DNA from 4 places in the Streptomyces sp. NPDC028711 genome. Region 3 is predicted to be linked to each of the others. Evidence: riboswitches for the same ligand, from Rfam matches in the RefSeq annotation. Region 3 holds a riboswitch; each other region holds the start of a gene.
The links. Region 3 has a riboswitch for cobalamin ahead of ACZ4VK_RS31675 (ribonucleoside-diphosphate reductase subunit alpha). Riboswitches for the same ligand answer to the same signal wherever they lie in the genome.
Positions count from the first base shown of each region.

Region 1: another riboswitch for cobalamin. It lies ahead of ACZ4VK_RS08755 (energy-coupling factor ABC transporter permease); the one in region 3 lies ahead of ACZ4VK_RS31675 (ribonucleoside-diphosphate reductase subunit alpha).
Region 2: another riboswitch for cobalamin. It lies ahead of ACZ4VK_RS00315 (cobalamin biosynthesis protein); the one in region 3 lies ahead of ACZ4VK_RS31675 (ribonucleoside-diphosphate reductase subunit alpha).
Region 4: another riboswitch for cobalamin. It lies ahead of ACZ4VK_RS12965 (ABC transporter substrate-binding protein); the one in region 3 lies ahead of ACZ4VK_RS31675 (ribonucleoside-diphosphate reductase subunit alpha).

Region 1 is NZ_JBVHUJ010000002.1:650,305-654,768, forward strand. Features, by position in the region: gene cbiQ (cobalt ECF transporter T component CbiQ) at 1-630, opposite strand, end outside; gene ACZ4VK_RS08750 (energy-coupling factor ABC transporter substrate-binding protein) at 637-1,185, opposite strand; gene ACZ4VK_RS08755 (energy-coupling factor ABC transporter permease) at 1,182-1,883, opposite strand; cobalamin riboswitch at 1,913-2,146, opposite strand; gene ACZ4VK_RS08760 (PTS-dependent dihydroxyacetone kinase phosphotransferase subunit DhaM) at 2,426-2,866, opposite strand; gene dhaL (dihydroxyacetone kinase subunit DhaL) at 2,863-3,483, opposite strand; gene dhaK (dihydroxyacetone kinase subunit DhaK) at 3,510-4,464, opposite strand, start outside.
Region 2 is NZ_JBVHUJ010000001.1:60,026-64,489, forward strand. Features, by position in the region: gene ACZ4VK_RS00305 (inorganic phosphate transporter) at 1-1,075, shown strand, start outside; gene ACZ4VK_RS00310 (hypothetical protein) at 1,088-1,309, shown strand; cobalamin riboswitch at 1,422-1,564, shown strand; gene ACZ4VK_RS00315 (cobalamin biosynthesis protein) at 1,599-2,585, shown strand; gene ACZ4VK_RS00320 (cobyric acid synthase) at 2,582-4,090, shown strand; gene ACZ4VK_RS00325 (putative cobaltochelatase) at 4,137-4,464, shown strand, end outside.
Region 3 is NZ_JBVHUJ010000013.1:66,416-70,879, reverse strand. Features, by position in the region: gene ACZ4VK_RS31695 (LuxR C-terminal-related transcriptional regulator) at 1-803, shown strand, start outside; gene ACZ4VK_RS31690 (DUF3311 domain-containing protein) at 927-1,199, shown strand; gene mctP (monocarboxylate uptake permease MctP) at 1,196-2,827, shown strand; gene ACZ4VK_RS31680 (GNAT family N-acetyltransferase) at 2,916-3,416, shown strand; cobalamin riboswitch at 3,429-3,603, shown strand; gene ACZ4VK_RS31675 (ribonucleoside-diphosphate reductase subunit alpha) at 3,736-4,464, shown strand, end outside.
Region 4 is NZ_JBVHUJ010000003.1:421,578-426,041, reverse strand. Features, by position in the region: gene ACZ4VK_RS12985 (ScbR family autoregulator-binding transcription factor) at 1-595, opposite strand, end outside; gene ACZ4VK_RS12980 (CsbD family protein) at 778-951, opposite strand; gene ACZ4VK_RS12975 (hypothetical protein) at 1,054-1,281, opposite strand; gene ACZ4VK_RS12970 (cold-shock protein) at 1,661-1,867, shown strand; cobalamin riboswitch at 1,989-2,113, shown strand; gene ACZ4VK_RS12965 (ABC transporter substrate-binding protein) at 2,201-3,256, shown strand; gene ACZ4VK_RS12960 (FecCD family ABC transporter permease) at 3,373-4,464, shown strand, end outside.

The DNA.
Region 1 (4,464 bases), on a different contig from region 3:
GTCGTATCCCCGCCCGGCGAGCCCCGACTGCAGGCGCTGCGCCCGGTCGAAGGCCCGTACAAAGGTGGTCGCGCCGAGACCGGCGAGCGAACGCCAGGTCGCGGCCCGGGTGGTGTGCCCGAGCCGTGCCGCCTGCGCCTGCCGGATCTTGGACAGCGCGTCGAGCAGCAGGAAGATGATCCGGTACATCACGAGCGCGACATCGACCACGGGCGCCGGCACCCCCGCCCGGACCAGCCGGGGCAGGACGTCGGAGACCGGTGTGGTGAACGCGAACAGGAGCACGCCGAGCGAGGCGGACGCCGTCCGCAGGAGCAGTTCGACCGCCTGGACCGGCCCCTCCGGGGCGAACGCGACCAGACCCCGGTCGCCGCCCACTTCGAAGAGCAGCGGAATCGCGCCCGTGACACAGAACCCGAGGGGGATGCGGAAGGCCCGCCACAGCGCCCGGCCCGGCACACCGGCCGGACCGAGCAGCACACCGAGCGTGGCCGCGGCCACGAGCGGCGCGCCGGGCCAGGGCGGCAGGGAGACCGCGCACAGGGTCAGACCGAAGCCGAGCAGCGCCTTCTCGGCGGGATGGCGGCGGCGCCAGCGACTGCTGTGCGCCGCCGCGTCGATCGGCAGCATCGGCGGCTACGCGTCCCGTCCGTCGAGGCCGGCGCCGCCCCCGGAGCGGTCCCCGCCCCGGCCCTTGGCGCCACGCCCGGTGGCGGGACCGGCGCCGATGCCCGGGTCGATGTTCCGGCCGGCGTCGATGCCCGGGTCGGTGCCATGACCATCGGCCGTACTCGGGGCCGCGCCCACCGTGTCGGTGATGCCCTGACCGTCCCCCACGGCTCCGACCGCGACCTCACCCTCCCCGACGCCCCGGGCCGCCTCGGCCCTTGCCGCCCCCTGCCTGCGGCCCCGCCGCAGACCGAAGTAGTACGCGAGGACGCCCGCGCCCAGCGCCGCCTGAAGGGAGAACAGCGCGGACTCGATCTCCCCGGACGGCGGCTCGTACAGGGGGCTGAACCACGGCTCGTAATCCGGCCGGAGCTCCGTGATCGCGGTCTCCGCCTCCGCGTCAGCCCCCGTGAACGGCTCCTCCTTGTGGTCCCCGAGCCCCAGTGCCAACGGCAGTACGGCGAGCGCCGCGACGACGAACAGCAGCAGCGCGTTGATCTTCGTGTTCCGGCTCATCGCGCGCTCGCCTCCTTCTCGCGTCGCGCCGCCGTGCGTCCGCCGAGGACGCCGAGCCGGGTGAGTTCGCCCTTGCTGGACTGCGTGAGCAGCCGCATCACGAGCACGGTGAGCAGGCCCTCGCTCACGGCCAGCGGGATCTGCGTCACCGCGAAGATCCCGCCGAACTTGGCGAGCGCGCCGACCACACCGCTCCCCGGGTCGGGGAAGGCGAGCGCCAGCTGCACGCTGGTGACGCAGTACGTGGACAGGTCGGCGACGAACGCCCCCGAGAAGACGGCGACCATCAGGGGCGCACCGGACCGGCGAAGGAGCAGGTACGTCCCGTATCCCGCCCAGGGGCCGACGATCGCCATCGAGAAGACGTTCGCGCCGAGCGTGGTCAGCCCGCCATGGGCGAGCAGCAGGGCCTGGAAGAGGAGTGTGATCGTCCCGAGGACCGCCATGATCGGCGGCCGGAACAGGATCGCACCGAGACCGGTACCGGTCGGATGCGAGCAACTACCCGTCACCGACGGCAGTTTGAGCGCCGAGAGGACGAAGGTGAAGGCGCCGGAGGCGCCGAGCAGAAGGGTGGACTCGGGGTTCGACCGTACTTCACGGGTCAGCGCGCGGACCCCGTGGACGACGAACGGCGCGGACGCGACGCCCCAGGCGGCCGCGTGCACAGGGGGCAGATACCCCTCGGCTATATGCATGGTTGGGAGACCCTCTCCAGCACCTCGTGGATGGACAACGCACCCTGGCCGGTCTCCTGGCTGACGGTCATACGTCCGGACTCCGCCTTCCCACACCACGACGGTCTCCCGTCGCGGTCCAGTGGCTTCCCCGAGGGTGTTCCCCCCGAGGGTGGAGCCGGACCTCCCGATCACAGTGGCGAGGGCCGCACCGGTACTGCACCGGTTTCCCGTACACCAAGGCGCTGTGACACTAGTGCGTTGACCAGGTACATCACAACACGGTCGCCACGCGGTGCGGCTTCTCGCTCACTCCACGCAGTCATTCCACGGGGCAGGGCACACGCCTCACGCGGTCATTCCGGGCATCGGGGACATGCCCCCTGGGGAGCTCATCTCCGAGGACGCGGACACGCCCTGACCAGGTGATTCCTGTCGCCAGGCCGCACACTTCGCGCAGTCGTTCCTGGCGGCGGACCGCACACCCCGTGCGGTCATTTCCCCGGCGGGCGCACACCCTCGCGACGGTCACTCCGCCCGACAGGCGTACGCCCCCCGCCCAGTCACTCCTTGCGATAGCCGTACGCCTCCGCAGCCGCAGCCGCCACCGCGTCGAGATCCCCGCCGGCGCTCGCCGTGACAAGCGCGGCGACCGCGCCCTCGACGAACGGCGCGTCCACGAGCCGCGCGCCCTCGGGCAGCTCGTCGCCCTCGGCGAGCAGCGCCTTCACGGTGAGCACGGCGCTCCCCAGGTCGACCAGGATCGCCACTCCGGCGCCCCGGTCCACGGCCTTCGCCGCCTGGCTGATCAGCTCGGAACTCGTCCCCAGGCCACCGTCCGGGGTCCCGCCGGCGGGGGCGATCGGCGCCAGGTCGCCGCCGCCGGAGAGCCCCCGGGCCAGCTCGGCCACGGCGGTCGCGACGGCGGCGCTGTGCGAGACGAGCACGATGCCGACGGGCGCGGAACCGCCGGGGGCCGCCGCGCCCTCGGCCACGGGGCTCATGACGCCCCCTCCGTACGCGCGGTGTCGTCGAGCGCGGCGAACAGCAGTGCCGAGGAGGTGGCCCCCGGATCCTGGTGCCCCACCGACCGCTCGCCCAGATAGCTGGCCCTGCCCTTGCGCGCCCGCAGGGGTACGGTCGCGAGGGCGCCCTCCTCGGCGGCGGTACGGCCCGCCGCGAACGAGGCTCGCAGGCCCTCCACGGCAGGAACGAGCGCGTCCAGCATCGTCTTGTCGCCCACCTGCGCACCGCCCAACTGGGACACGGCGGACACACCGGAACCGAGGGCCTCGGCCAGCTGCTCCCTGGTGATCCGCTCGGCGTCGCCGAGGGTCTTGCCGGTACGGCGCAGCAGCGTGCCGTACAGCGGTCCCGACGCGCCGCCGACGGTGGAGATCAGCTGCCGTCCGGCGGTGGTGAGCACGGCACCGGGCGCAGCGGGCGGCTCCTTGGCGAGTGTCTCCGTGACGGCGGCGAACCCCCGCCTCAGGTTCGTGCCGTGGTCGGCGTCGCCGATGGCCGAGTCGAGCTCGGTGAGCCGGTCCGCCTCACGGTCGACGGCCTCGGCCACCGCGGTCAGCCAGCGGACCAGGAAGTCCGCGCCGAAGGTCTCCGTCATGCCGGTCCCCTCTCCCATCCCTCGTCTCACCGGCCCCAGCGCAGCGCGGGCGTCTGTACGGGCGCGTCCCACAGGCGGAGGAGCTCCTCATCCACCTCGCACAGCGTCACCGAGCAGCCGGCCATGTCGAGCGAGGTCACGTAGTTGCCGACGAGGGTACGGGCCACCGGCACGCGCCGCTCGCCGAGCACGCGCTGCACCTCCGCGTTGAAGCCGTACAGCTCCAGGAGCGGGGTGGCGCCCATGCCGTTCACCAGCGCGATCACCGGCGCGGACGGGCGGAGGTCCTCGACGACGGCGTCGACGGCGAAGTCGGCGATCTCCCGGGAGGTCATCATCGGCCGCCGTTCGCGGCCCGGTTCGCCGTGGATGCCGATGCCCAACTCCAGCTCGCCCGAAGGGAGATCGAAGGTGGGGCTGCCCTTGGCGGGGGTGGTACAGGCGCTCAGGGCCACGCCGAAGGACCGGGAGCGCTCGTTGACCCGGCGGGCGATGGCCTCCACCCGCTCGAACGGCGCGCCCTCCTCGGCGGCGGCGCCCGCGATCTTCTCGACGAAGAGCGTGGCGCCCGTCCCGCGCCGGCCCGCCGTGTACAGGCTGTCCGTGACGGCGACGTCGTCGTCGACGAGGACCTTGGCGACCTGGATGCCCTCGTCCTCGGAGAGTTCCGCCGCCATGTCGAAGTTGAGCACGTCCCCGGTGTAGTTCTTGACGACGAACAGCACGCCTGCCCCGCTGTCGACGGCAGCGGCGGCCCGGACGATCTGATCGGGCACGGGAGACGTGAACACCTCGCCGGGACACGCGGCCGCCAGCATCCCGGGCCCCACGAACCCCCCGTGCAGGGGCTCGTGCCCGGAGCCGCCACCGGACACCAGCGCGACCTTCCCCGCCATGGGCGCGTCCCGCCGCATCACGACCCGCCGCTCCACGTCCACGGTGAGCTCGGGATGAGCGGCCGCCATCCCACGCAACGCGTCG
Region 2 (4,464 bases), on a different contig from region 3:
GACGATCTCCGGCGGGATCATCAACGAAGAGGGCATCCGCACAGAGGTGATCTTCGCCGCGTTGGTCGGCGCCATCCTGTGGAATCTGCTGACCTGGCTCGTCGGCCTGCCGTCCAGCTCCTCCCACGCCCTCTTCGGCGGCCTCATCGGCGCCGCGGTCATGTCGGCCGGCTGGTCGGCCGTGAACGGCTCCACCATCGTCACCAAGGTCCTGATCCCGGCCGTCGCCGCGCCGCTCGTCGCCGGCCTCGCCGCGATGCTGGCCACCAGGCTGACGTACAAGATCAAGACCAACCCCGAGGCGAAGACCACGGCCAAGGGCTACCGGGCCGGCCAGATCGCCTCCGCCGGTCTCGTCTCCCTCGCGCACGGCACCAACGACGCCCAGAAGACGATGGGCATCATCACCCTGGCCCTGGTCACCGGCGGCGTCCTCGTCCCCGGCTCCAACCCGCCGATGTGGGTCATCGTCTCCGCCGGCGTCGCGATCGCCCTCGGCACCTACCTCGGCGGCTGGCGCATCATCCGCACCATGGGCAAGGGCCTCACCGACCTCCAGCCGCAGCAGGGCTTCGCCGCCCAGACCAGCGCCGCCACGGTCATCCTGGCCTCCTCGAACCTCGGCTTCTCCCTCTCCACCACCCAGTCCTGCTCGGGTGCCGTGATGGGCGCCGGCCTCGGCCGCAAGGGCGGCGTCGTCCGCTGGTCGACCGCCACCCGGATGTTCGTCGCCTGGGGTCTGACCCTGCCCGCCGCGGGCCTGGTCGCCGCCGCCGCCGAGTTCCTCACCCAGCAGGGCCCCTGGGGCATCGCCGCCGTCGCGGTCCTCCTGGTCGGCGGCTCGGGCGTCATCTGGTCGCTGTCCCGCCGCAAGCCGGTCGACCACACCAACGTCACCGACGACGACCTGGACGAGCAGCCCGCGGGTGTCGTGACCACCGCGATCGCGGCCGTCACCCCGCCGCCGGCCGCCGGTTCCGTCGCCGCCGTCGCGGACGAGGACCTCAAGACCACCATCCCCGCGCCGGTTCCCACCGACCCGGCCGCGCCCCCCGCCCCCGCCGCAGCGGTGTAAGGAACGAACGACATGAAGATCGACTGGGCAGCTCTCGGCTCCGTCTTCGGGGTCAGCCTCGTGGCGACCGTCGCCCTCGTGGGCCTCTTCACCCTCGGGATCGTCGGCCTCGGCAAGCAGGAGCAGGCCGCCGCCCAGGGCGGCTCCGCCACCCTGGCCCGTACCGGCGCCTACGCCTGCTTCGCCCTGTGCCTCGCGGCCGTGGCGTACGGCATCTACCTGATCGTCGTCTGACGCGACGAGCAGGACCGGCGGGGCGGTCCGCACCTTCGGGTGCGGGCCGCCCCGCCGTCGTGTCTGTGGTGCTTCGCACAGTGACACGGCGCAGGTCAAGCGCGGGTTGACGGGTGTTCTCGGGGCGTGGTGGACTGCCGAGGCCATTTACGGCGGCAGTAGAGGAAGTCCGGTGCGAATCCGGCGCGGTCCCGCCACTGTGACCGGATCCGAAGGGTCCGGGAGTCAGGAACTCACGCCGCCGGTCACGTCGATCCAGGGCGCGGACCCTGAGTGAGGACATGCGCCCATGCCCGGCCGCAACCACAGCCTTCCGAGAGCCGGCCGCCTCTCCCCGCACGGATTCGCGTTCGGCGCGGCGGCGGGTCTCGCCCTCGACCTGCTCGTCGGGGACCCCCGCCGCGGACACCCCGTCGCCGCGTTCGGCCGGGCGGCCGCCGCGGTCGAACAGCGCCTCCACCACGACCACCGCGGCTGGGGCGCCCTGCACACCGCCGTCTGCGCCGGCTCCACGATCGCCTTGGGCGCGCTCGCCGCACGGGCCGTACGGAACCGTCCGGCCGCGGCCGCGGCCCTGACCGCCGCCTCCGTCTGGGCCGTCGTCGGCGGTACGACCCTGGGCCGGGAGGCCCGCGCGATCGGCGGGGCGCTCGCCGCGGGCGACCTGGACGTGGCCCGGGAGCGGCTGCCGCACCTGTGCGGCCGCGACCCGCAGTCCCTCGACGGACCGGCGATGGCCCGCGCGGTCGTCGAATCGGTCGCCGAGAACACCTCCGACGCCGTGGTCGGCGCCCTCTTCTGGGGCGCGGTCGCGGGCGTGCCGGGCCTCGTCGGCTTCCGGGCCGTCAACACCCTGGACGCGATGGTCGGCCACAAGTCCCCCCGCCACCGCCGCTTCGGCTGGGCCTCGGCCCGGCTCGACGACGTGGCCGGCTGGCCCGGGGCGCGGCTGACGGCCGTCCTCGCGACCGTCGCGGGCGGGAACCCGCGCGGGGCCGTCCGGGCCTGGCGCGCGGACGCGGCCAAGCACCCCAGCCCCAACGCGGGACCGGTCGAGGCCTCCTTCGCGGGCGCCCTCGGCGTACGGCTCGGCGGGACACTCTCGTACGGCGGACGCGTCGAGCACCGGCCGGTGCTCAACGGGGAGGGGCGGCCCGTCGAGGTCGCCGACATCGACCGGGCGGTCCGGTTGTCCCGCCGGGTCACCGGACTGACCCTGGCCGTCTGCGTGGGCGGCCGGCTGCTCGGATACGCGCTGAAGCGGAGGAACGCATGAGGGGTGGGGGGCTGCTCGTCGCCGGGACCACGTCCGACGCCGGCAAGAGCGTCGTGACGGCCGGCATCTGCCGCTGGCTGGTCCGCAAGGGCCTGAAGGTGGCGCCGTTCAAGGGACAGAACATGTCCCTCAACTCCTTCGTCACCCGCGAGGGCGCCGAGATCGGGCGGGCCCAGGCCATGCAGGCCCAGGCCGCCCGGGTGGAGCCGACCGCGCTGATGAACCCGGTGCTGCTCAAGCCGGGCAGCGACCGCTCCAGCCAGGTCGTCCTGATGGGGAAGCCGGTCGGTGAGCTGAGCGCCCGCGGCTACCACGGAGGCCGTCAGAAGGAGCTCTTCGAGCCGGTCCTCGCGTGCCTGGAGGAGCTGCGGAGCACGTACGACGCGGTGATCTGCGAGGGCGCGGGCAGCCCGGCCGAGATCAACCTGCGGCGCACCGACATCGTCAACATGGGGATCGCCCGGGCCGCGAAGCTGCCCGTCGTCGTGGTCGGGGACATCGACCGGGGCGGGGTCTTCGCCCAGTTCTTCGGTACGACGGCGCTGCTGAGCCCCGAGGACCAGGCGCTCGTCGCCGGATACCTCGTGAACAAGTTCCGCGGCGACGTGACCCTGCTCGAACCGGGGCTCGACATGCTGCACGGCCTCACCGGCCGCCGGACCTTCGGCGTCCTGCCGTACGCCCATGGGCTCGGCATCGACGAGGAGGACGGGCTCCGGGTCTCGCTGCGCGGGACCGTCCGGGAGTCCGTCGTGGCGCCGCCGGTCGGCGCCGACGTCCTGCGGGTCGCCGTCTGCGCCGTCCCCCTGATGTCCAACTTCACGGACGTCGACGCGCTGGCCGCCGAGCCGGGGGTCGTCGTCCGGTTCGTCGACCGGCCCGAGGAGCTCGTCGACGCGGACCTGGTCGTCGTGCCCGGCACGCGCGGCACGGTGAAGGCGCTGGCGTGGCTGCGGGAGCGGGGCCTGGCGGACGAGCTGGCCCGCCGCGCGGCCGCGGGACGTCCCGTGCTCGGCATCTGCGGCGGCTTCCAGGTGCTCGGCGAACGGATCGAGGACGACGTCGAGTCCCGGGCGGGAGCCGTCGACGGGCTCGGGCTGCTGCCCGTACGGGTCCGGTTCGCGCGAGAGAAGACGCTGGCGCGGCCGGTCGGCGAGGCGCTCGGCGAGCGGGTGGAGGGGTACGAGATCCACCACGGTGTCGCCTCCGTGGACGGCGGGGAACCGTTCCTGGACGGGTGCCGGGTCGGCTCCGTGTGGGGCACCCACTGGCACGGCTCCCTGGAGAGCGACGGGTTCCGGCGGGCGTTCCTGCGCGAGGTCGCGGCGGCGGCCGGGCGGCGGTTCGTACCGGCCCCGGACACGTCGTTCGGGGCGCTTCGGGAGGAGCAGCTGGACCGGCTCGGCGATCTGATCGAGGAGCACGCGGACACGGACGCGCTGCTGCGGTTGATCGAGGAGGGGGCTCCGGGGGGACTGCCGTTCGTGCCGCCGGGCGCGCCGTGAGCATGACGACCGCCGAACATCAACGAGTTGAAGGAGTGACCGACCGATGAGCACCCGGTATCCGTTCACCGCCGTCGTCGGTATGGACGACCTGCGGCTCGCGCTGCTGCTCAATGCCGTCAGCCCCGCCGTGGGCGGTGTGCTCGTCCGGGGGGAGAAGGGGACCGCCAAGTCCACCGCCGTGCGGGCGCTCGCCGAGCTGCTGCCGGCCGTGCCGGTCGTGCCGGGCTGTCGGTTCAGCTGTGATCCCGGCTCGCCCGACCCCGGCTGCCCCGACGGGCCGCACGACGACGGCCCCGGGGCCGAACGGGCCGCGCGGATGGTCGAGTTGCCCGTCGGTGCCTCCGAGGACCGGCTCGTCGGCTCGCTCGACA
Region 3 (4,464 bases):
AGGCCCTCCCGTTCGACCCCGAGGTCGGCTTCTCCTTCCTCCTCTCCCGGGCCGAGGCCGAGCTGAGCCGGCGGCGGCGCGAGGTCGAGCGCGCCGAGCGGGCGGTGGCCGACATCCTCGCCACGTACACCGACCGGAGCGACGGCGCGCCGCGGCACGACGTGGTGCACCGCGTCGTGGGCCTCGACAACGTCCGCGAACGCCTTGAGGACCTGGCCGCGAGCGCCCGCACCGAGTGCCTCTCGCTCCTGCCGGGTGGGGCGCAGCTCCCCGACACGATGGACGCGAGCCAGCCGCTCGACCAGCTCGCCCTGGAACGCGGTGTGCGGATCCGGTCGATCTACCAGGAGAGCTTCCGCAACGACCCGCCGACCGTCGACTACGTCCGCTGGTACTGCGAACTCGGCGGCGAGGCACGGACCGTACCCGTGGTCCCCATGCTCATGGTGATCGTCGACCGCGAGGCCGCGCTCGTCCCGGTCGACCCGGAGGACGGGCGCGCCGGCGCCCTCGAAGTCCGCAGCCCCGGCCTCGTCCACGCGCTCATGGTGCTCTTCGACCGCCTGTGGGACACCGGGACCCCGTTCGGCGAGACCCCCCGCCGCGACGAGCACGACCTCTCCCCGCAGGAACGGGAGTTGCTCATGCTGCTCGGCATCGGCTGCACGGACGACATCGCCGCCCGCCGCCTCGGGATCTCCCTGCGGACCGTGCGCCGGATGAGCTCGGAGCTGATGAACCGGCTCGGCGCGCGCAGCCGTTTCGAGGCGGGCGTACGGGCCACCAAGGAAGGCTGGCTCTGACCGCGCGGCCGGGAGCGGTCCCACGAGTCACTTCCGTTATACGGACAGGGGTTCCATGGAGCGGAGCCGTCCCCTAGATTTCCCCACCATTACGAGGTGATCAGCGAGGGGACGGGAATCGCCATGCCAGACGCGTCAGACACGCCGGAAGCGACACAAGGGAAACAACCCACCATCACACCCATGCGGGTGGTGATCGGACTCTGTCTGTTCGCCCCGTTCGTGGCGATGCTCTGGGTGAGTTCGTACGCGAAGACGGAACCGTTCCTCGCCGGCATCCCGTTCTTCTACTGGTACCAGATGCTCTGGGTGCTGATCTCCACCGTGCTCACCATGGTCGCCTACCAGCTGTGGAAGATCGACCAGCGCGCCCGCAAGGGAGGTGACGCGCGATGAAGGACGTCACCGGTGTGAACGGCGTCGCGCTCGCCGTCTTCATCTTCTTCTTCCTGGCCGTCACGGTCATGGGCTTCCTCGCCTCGCGCTGGCGCAAGGCCGAGAACGAGAACAGCCTCGACGAATGGGGCCTGGGCGGCCGGTCGTTCGGCACCTGGGTCACCTGGTTCCTGCTCGGCGGCGACCTCTACACCGCGTACACCTTCGTCGCCGTCCCGGCGGCCATCTACGCGGCGGGCGCGGCCGGCTTCTTCGCCGTGCCGTACACGATCCTGGTCTACCCGCTGATCTTCACCTTCCTGCCGCGCCTCTGGTCGGTCTCGCACAAGCACGGATACGTCACCACCTCCGACTTCGTGCGCGGCCGCTTCGGCTCCAAGGGCCTCTCGCTCGCGGTGGCGGTCACCGGCATCCTCGCCACCATGCCGTACATCGCGCTCCAGCTCGTCGGCATCCAGGCCGTCCTGGACGTGATGGGCGTCGGCGGCGGCGAGACCACCCACTGGTTCATCAAGGACCTGCCGCTGCTCATCGCCTTCGGCGTCCTCGCGGCGTACACGTACTCCTCGGGCCTGCGCGCGCCCGCGCTCATCGCCTTCGTCAAGGACACCCTGATCTACATCGTCATCGCGGTGGCGATCATCTACATCCCGATCAAGCTGGGCGGCTTCGACGAGATCTTCGCCAAGGCGGGCGAGGCGTACGCGCAGACCAACCCGGCCACCGACAAGCCGCGCGGCTCGCTCGTCCCCGGCGAGGCCGGCCAGTGGACGTACGCGACCCTCGCCCTCGGCTCGGCGCTCGCGCTCTTCATGTACCCGCACTCCATCACGGCGACCCTGTCGTCCCGGAGCCGCGAGGTCATCCGCCGCAACACCACGATCCTGCCGCTGTACTCCCTGATGCTGGGCCTGCTCGCGCTGCTCGGCTTCATGGCGATCGCCGCCGGCATCCAGGTGAAGAACGGCCAGCTCGCCATCCCGCAGCTCTTCGAGACGATGTTCCCCGACTGGTTCGCGGGCGTCGCGTTCGCCGCGATCGGCATCGGCGCGCTCGTCCCGGCCGCGATCATGTCGATCGCCGCGGCCAACCTCTTCACCCGCAACATCTACAAGGACTTCATCAAGAAGGACGCGACCCCGGCGCAGGAGACCAAGGTCTCCAAGATCGTCTCGCTCCTGGTGAAGGTGGGCGCGCTCGCCTTCGTCCTCACCATGGACAAGACCGTCGCGATCAACTTCCAGCTGCTCGGCGGCATCTGGATCCTGCAGACCTTCCCGGCCCTCGTCGGCGGTCTCTTCACCCGCTGGTTCCACCGCTGGGCGCTGCTCGCCGGCTGGGCCGTCGGCATGGTCTACGGCACGGTCGCCGCGTACGGCGTCGCCAGCCCGACCCAGAAGCACTTCGGCGGCTCCTCCGCCGAGATCCCGGGCATCGGCGAGATCGGCTACATCGGCCTCACCGCCTTCGTCCTGAACCTCGTCGTCACGGTCGTCCTCACCTTCGTCCTCAAGGCCGTCAAGGCTCCCGAGGGCATCGACGAGACCTCCCCGTCCGACTACACGGCGGACGCCGGTGACGCCGGCGTGCGGACCGAGCTCCCGAAGGTCGGCGCCGAGACGCACTGACCCTCCCGTACGGCCGCGCGCGGCGGGCCCGGGATCTCCACCAGGAGACCCCGGGCTCTTCGCGTCCCCGGCGAGGCACACTTTCCTCATGGACTTCACGATCAGGGCGGTACGGCCCGAGGAGTACGAGACCCTCGGCGAACTCACCGCGGGCACCTATCTGAACGACGGACTGCTGAAGTACGGGGCGCAGGACTTCTACCTGGAGGTGCTCCGGGACACCGCACGGCGGGCCCGCGAGAGCGAGGTGCTCGTCGCCGAGGACGCCGAGGGACGCCTTCTCGGCGGGGTGACCTTCGCCACCGGCAACACCCCCTGGGCGGACATCGCGGTCGACGGCGAGGCCGAGTTCCGGATGCTCGCCGTCACCCGGGAGGCCCGCGGCCGGGGCGTCGGAGAGGCCCTCGTACAGGCCTGCGTCGACCGCGCGCGGGCCCTCCCGGGGTGCCGGCGGCTCGTGCTCTCCACGGACGCCACGATGGTCGCCGCGCACCGGATCTACGACCGCCTCGGCTTCGTCCGCACCCCCCACCGGGACTGGGAACCGATCCCCGACCACTCGCTGCGCACCTACGCCTTGGAGTTCTGAGCCGAGGGCGACACACAACATGTGGGGGGTGCCGCGAGCGGCGCCCCCCACATGTATGCTCATGCTCGCTGTCGACGCAGGGGAATCCGGCGCGAATCCGGAACTGTCCCGCAACGGTGTGCTTCCTACGGATACGACCCGTCCGTACGAGGTGAGTCCGAGCACCTGCCGCAGCGCACCCGGTCCGACCGTTCCGGGTGCCACTGACGTCCGGGCCTCGCGGAGTGGGCCGGTGGAAGCGTCGCGTCCGGCGTTACGGACGCCCGCGTGCCCGCCTTCCCCCGCCGCGGCCCCGAGCCGAGCGAGGGAGAGCCCCCACGTGACCATCGCGCCCGCCGATCCGGCTTCCGCCGAGGTTTCCGCGGTCGAGAGCGACGGACCCGGGACCGTACTGCTGCGGACCCTGACCGACCTCACCGCCGATCTCCCCGACACCGACCCCGGCAAGGTCGCCGCCGCCGCACTCCGCGGCCGCAGCGCCGCGTCGGACGAGGCGGAGCTGCGCGAGCTGGCCACCGAGGCGGCCGCGGGCCTGATCGCGGAGGACCCGGCGTACTCCCGGCTCGCCGCCCGGCTCCTGACGGTCACCATCGCCGACGAGGCGGCCGGCCAGGGCGCGGTCTCCTTCTCCGCCTCCGTCGCCACCGGGCACCGCGAGGGCCTGATCGCCGACCGCACCGCCGCGTTCGTCGCCCTGCACGCGGCCCGGCTCGACGCGACCGTGGACACGGCCGCCGACGACCGCTTCGGCTACTTCGGCCTGCGCACCCTCTACTCCCGCTACCTGCTGCGCCACCCGATCACCCGCAAGGTCATCGAGAGCCCGCAGCACTTCATGCTGCGCGTCGCCTGCGGTCTCGCCGAGGACGAATCGGTCCGCGCGCTCGACGAAGTGACCGCGCTGTACGGCCTGATGAGCCGCCTGGACTACCTCCCGTCCTCCCCCACGCTCTTCAACTCCGGCACCCGCCACCCGCAGATGTCCTCCTGCTACCTCCTGGACTCCCCGCAGGACGAGCTGGACTCCATCTACGACCGCTACCACCAG
Region 4 (4,464 bases), on a different contig from region 3:
GGCCGGCGAGCGTCTCGGGGCTCGCCAGGAGCGGCAGCAGCGTGCGCCACAGACCGGTGACGGTCGCCGGCGACAGCCAGGCGCTGTTGTCCGCGCCGAGGGCCTCAAGACCGACGGTCGCGGCCACGATCGTGCGGGCCAGGTCCTGCTGACGGCCGGCGCCGGCGGCGAGCAGACCCTCGTCGGCCGCCTCCGCGAGCCGTTGCTGCACACAGCTCTGCCATTCCTGGCGCAGGTTCAGGTCCGTACGGCAGCCGTGGGAGCAGCTGAGCCGGAAACCCGCCCGCACGACGATGTCCTCGCGGAGCAGCCGGGCGAGGGCGTGCGTGGTGTCGGCCAGGTTCTGCAGGGCGTTCGACCGCCGGCCGTACACGATCCTGGCGGTCCGGCGCAGCGCGGTGGACGCGTCGGCCTCGACGGCGGCGGCGACGGCCGCCTTGTTCTCGAAGTGGAAGTGGAGCGCGCCGGGGCTCACGCCGGCTCCCGCGCTGATCGCGGTCAGCGTGGCGAGGGTGTAGCCGTGCTGGTCGAACTCCCTGGCCGCCGACCTGATCAGCGCGTCGCGGGTCCGTGCGGCCCGCTCTTGTTTCGTCACCGATGGCTCCAGTAGCACCAGGCCGACATCAAACCGACTGATTGGTATTGTACGAGCTTTTCGGGTGACTTCGGGGTTCGCCGGGCAGGCGGCAACGGGAAGAGTGGTTCGGGTGTCTCCACGGGCGGGGAACGCGAACGGCCGGCGGACCGGGTGCCCGGTCCGCCGGCCGTTCGCGTTCCTCAGTGCTTGAACGCGTCCTTGGCCTTCTCACCCGCCTGCTTCGCATCGCCCTTGACCTGCTCGGCCTTGCCCTGCATCTCCAGGCTCTCGTTGCCCACAGCCTTGCCGGCGGTCTCCTTGGCCTTGCCCTTGGCGGTCTGCGCGGCGTTCTTCGCCTTCTTACCGGCGGACATGCGACACCTCCTGAGCTCTGTCTCGTCCCTGCGACTTCCCCGGAACGGGAGAGATACGCATGTCGTCCACGGGACTGGCAGGACGTAGGGGGCTCGTGGGGCTCACGGGTGCGGTCTCCGCTGCTCCTCGCGGCCGAGCCCGGGGGTCTGTCGCTTGGCGGTGCTGCCGTGCGCGTCGTCCTCGTCGGGTTCCGGCCCGCCCAGCACGGCCTCCTCCGCCTCGCGCCGTGCCTCCGCGTCACCGCTCTCGCCCTCCGCGCCGGACGGTGTGGTCCGCGGAGGCTCGGGGTGAGCGTCCTGGTCGCTGCCGTGCCTGTCGTGGTGGCTCATGGTCCTCTCCCTGACGTCGCTCGCACGCGCCCCGGTGGCCGCCGGTGGCACGAGGTGCTGCTGCCCGATGGCGTCCGGACGAAACAGCGCCTCACGGGATCTTTCGGGCGCCCGTGGGAGTGGAGTCACCACGGATGGAGTGAGGGCAGGGTGAGGCCCGGTGTCGGACACGGGGGATCTCCGGCACCGGGCCTCTGTTGAAGATTGTACGAGACTCGGGGGAGGGGCGCGCACACCAGGGCCGAAGAGCGTCCGCCCGGGCCATGGTCAACGGGCGAAGAGCGCGCCGACGGGGTACAAGTCCCCTGAGACGCGGATGCGGCCGGGACGGGCGCCCTCTCCCCTCGGCCGTGTCGCCCATGACGACGAGGAGGCCGCCGTGGAAGGCAGAAGCAACGGGTTCGTCCAGTCCTTCAACCGCGCCGGCGGGTACGGATTCGTCCTTCCCGTGGGCTCCGAGGAACAGGTCTACTTCAGCGCCGCGGACATCGAGGGCGAGCAGCACTCGCTCTCCGAGGGACAGCAGGTCTCCTTCGTCCTCGTCCTCGGTGACGGCCGCTTCGAGGCGAGGGAACTGCGCGTCTGACGTCCCAACGGCGCGGACACGTGCCACCGGTGGCGCCCCCGGGCGGGGGAGCGGGCCGGTGGTACTGTGCCGAGGCCAGTCGTACCTTTGCACGCACCCGAACGGGGTACGCGCACGGGTCAGGGAATCCGGTGCGAGACCGGAACTGACGCGCAGCGGTGAGGGCGACGGGCGGAGCATCGGCCACTGGGCGGCACGACGGCCCGGGAAGGCGCTCCGTCCGGATGACCCCGAGTCCGAAGACCTGCTGGCGGCCCCGGAGGCACGCTGTCGGCCGGGGAGCTCCGTACGACAGGCTCCGCGTATGAGCCGTGGCCGCAGAGGAAAATTCCCGTGCCCTTCGCACATCCCGCCCGCTCCGCCGCCCTCCTGCTGGCCGGCGCCCTGCTCCTGACCGTGACCGGTTGCGGCGGCGGATCCGCCGTACAGCCCTCGAAGAACACGTCCGGCGGCCCGCGGCAGGGGTACCCGGTGACGATCGACGACAACTGCGGCCGGCGGGTCACCGTCGAGGGGCCGCCGCGGCGGGCCGTCGCCCTCGACCAGGGGACGGCGGAGATCATGCTCTCCCTCGGTCTGGCCGACCGCATGGTGGGCACCGCCACCTGGACCGACCCCGTGCTCAAGGGCCTTGAGAAGCAGAACGCGAAGGTCCCGCGCCTCGCCGACCGCTACCCCTCCTTCGAGAAGGTGCTCGACGCCGAACCCGACTTCGCCGCCGCGTCCTTCGCGTACACCCTCGGCAAGGGCGGGGTGGCTCCCCGCGAGCGGTTCGAGGAGCTCGGCGTCCCCACCTACCTCTCGCCCACCGACTGCGTCGGCAAGGACAACAGCGGCGACGGCGACGGCATCCGCACCCGGCCCCTGACCATGGAGACCGTGTACGGCGAGATCCGCGACCTGGCCCGGGTGTTCGCGGTCCCGGAGCGCGGCGAGAAGCTGGTCGCGGAGCTCTCGTCCCGGGTGACGAAGGCCACCGCCGGGGGCGACTTCGGGGACGTCACGGTCCTCTACTGGTTCGCCAACGCCGAATCGCCCTACATGGCGGGGTGTTGCGGCGCGCCCGGCATCGTCACCCGCGCGCTCGGCGCGAAGAACGTCTTCGACGACACGCGCGCGGAGTGGCCGCAGATCAACTGGGAGACGGTCGCCGACCGCGACCCCGACGTCCTCGTCATCGGCGATCTGACCCGCCGCTCGCAGTCCGCCGAGAGCGCCGCGAAGAAGATCGAGTTCCTGGAGTCCGACCCGGTCACCCGGAACATGACGGCGGTACGGAAGAAGCGGTACGTGCTGCTCAGCGGGCAGGCCATGAACCCCACGATCCGTACCGTCGAGGGCGTCGAGAAGGTGGCGGCGGCCCTCCGCACGTACGGTCTCACGAAGTGACGCCGAACCCGCCCGGCGCCGTGACCGTGCCGCCGTCCGGTGAGGCCGAACCCCCGCCCGGCGCCGTGACCGTGCCGCCGCCCGGTGAGGCCGAACCCCCGCCCGGCGTCGTGACCGTGCCCCCGCCCGGTGAGGCCCCCACCCCGCCCCGCGACCTGACCGTGCCGCCGCCCCGCAAGGCGGCGGGCGTCGCCTCGGCCGGTCGGGCGGCCGCCGTCGTACGCGGAGGGGGCGCGGCGCTGTTGTGGACGGTGGCCGGCCTCGCCGTCCTGGCCGTTTCGGTGGCCGTCGCGATCACCATCGGCCCGGCGGACATCGGCGTCGGCGACGTCTGGTCCGTGGTCGCCGCCCATCTCGGCGGAGAGGCCCCTGAGGTCTCGCCGATCAGGGACGGCATCGTGTGGGAGCTCCGGCTGCCCCGCACCCTCCTCGCCGCCGTCTGCGGAGCCGGACTCGCGGTCTGCGGCGCGGTGATGCAGTCGCTGCTGCGCAATCCGCTCGCCGACCCCTTCGTCCTCGGCGTCTCCTCGGGCGCCTCGACCGGCGCGGTCGCCGTCGTCGTCCTCGGCGTCGGCGGAGGCGTCCTCTCCGTCACCGGAGGGGCGTTCCTCGGAGCGGTGCTCTCCTTCGCGCTCGTCCTGCTGCTCAGCCACACCCTCGGCGGCTCGACGGACCGGGTGGTGCTCGCGGGCGTCGCCGCGATGCAGCTCTTCTCCGCCCTCACCTCCTTCGTCGTGATGACGGCGGCCGACGCCGAGACCACGCGGGGCGTGCTCTTCTGGCTGCTCGGCTCGCTCGGCGGGGCCGGCTGGGGTGACGTGGGGGTGTGCGGCGCGGTGCTCGCGGCGGCCCTGTTGATCTGCGGCGGGTACGCGAGGACCCTGGACGCGTTCGCGTTCGGCGAGGAGGCCGCCGCCGCGCTCGGTGTCGCCGTCACCCGGACACGGCTCGTCCTGCTGTGCGTCACCGCCCTCCTGACCGCCGCCCTGGTCTCCGCCGCAGGAGCGATCGGCTTCGTCGGCCTGGTCCTGCCGCACGCCGCCCGCGCCCTGGCCGGCCCGGGGCACGCCCGGCTGCTGCCGGTCACCGCCCTGGCCGGCGCGGTGTTCCTGGTCTGGGCCGACACGCTCGCCCGTACGGTCCTCGACCCCCAGGAGGTGCCGGTGGGCGTGGTGACCTCGCTGATCGGCGTCCCGGCCTTCGTCCTC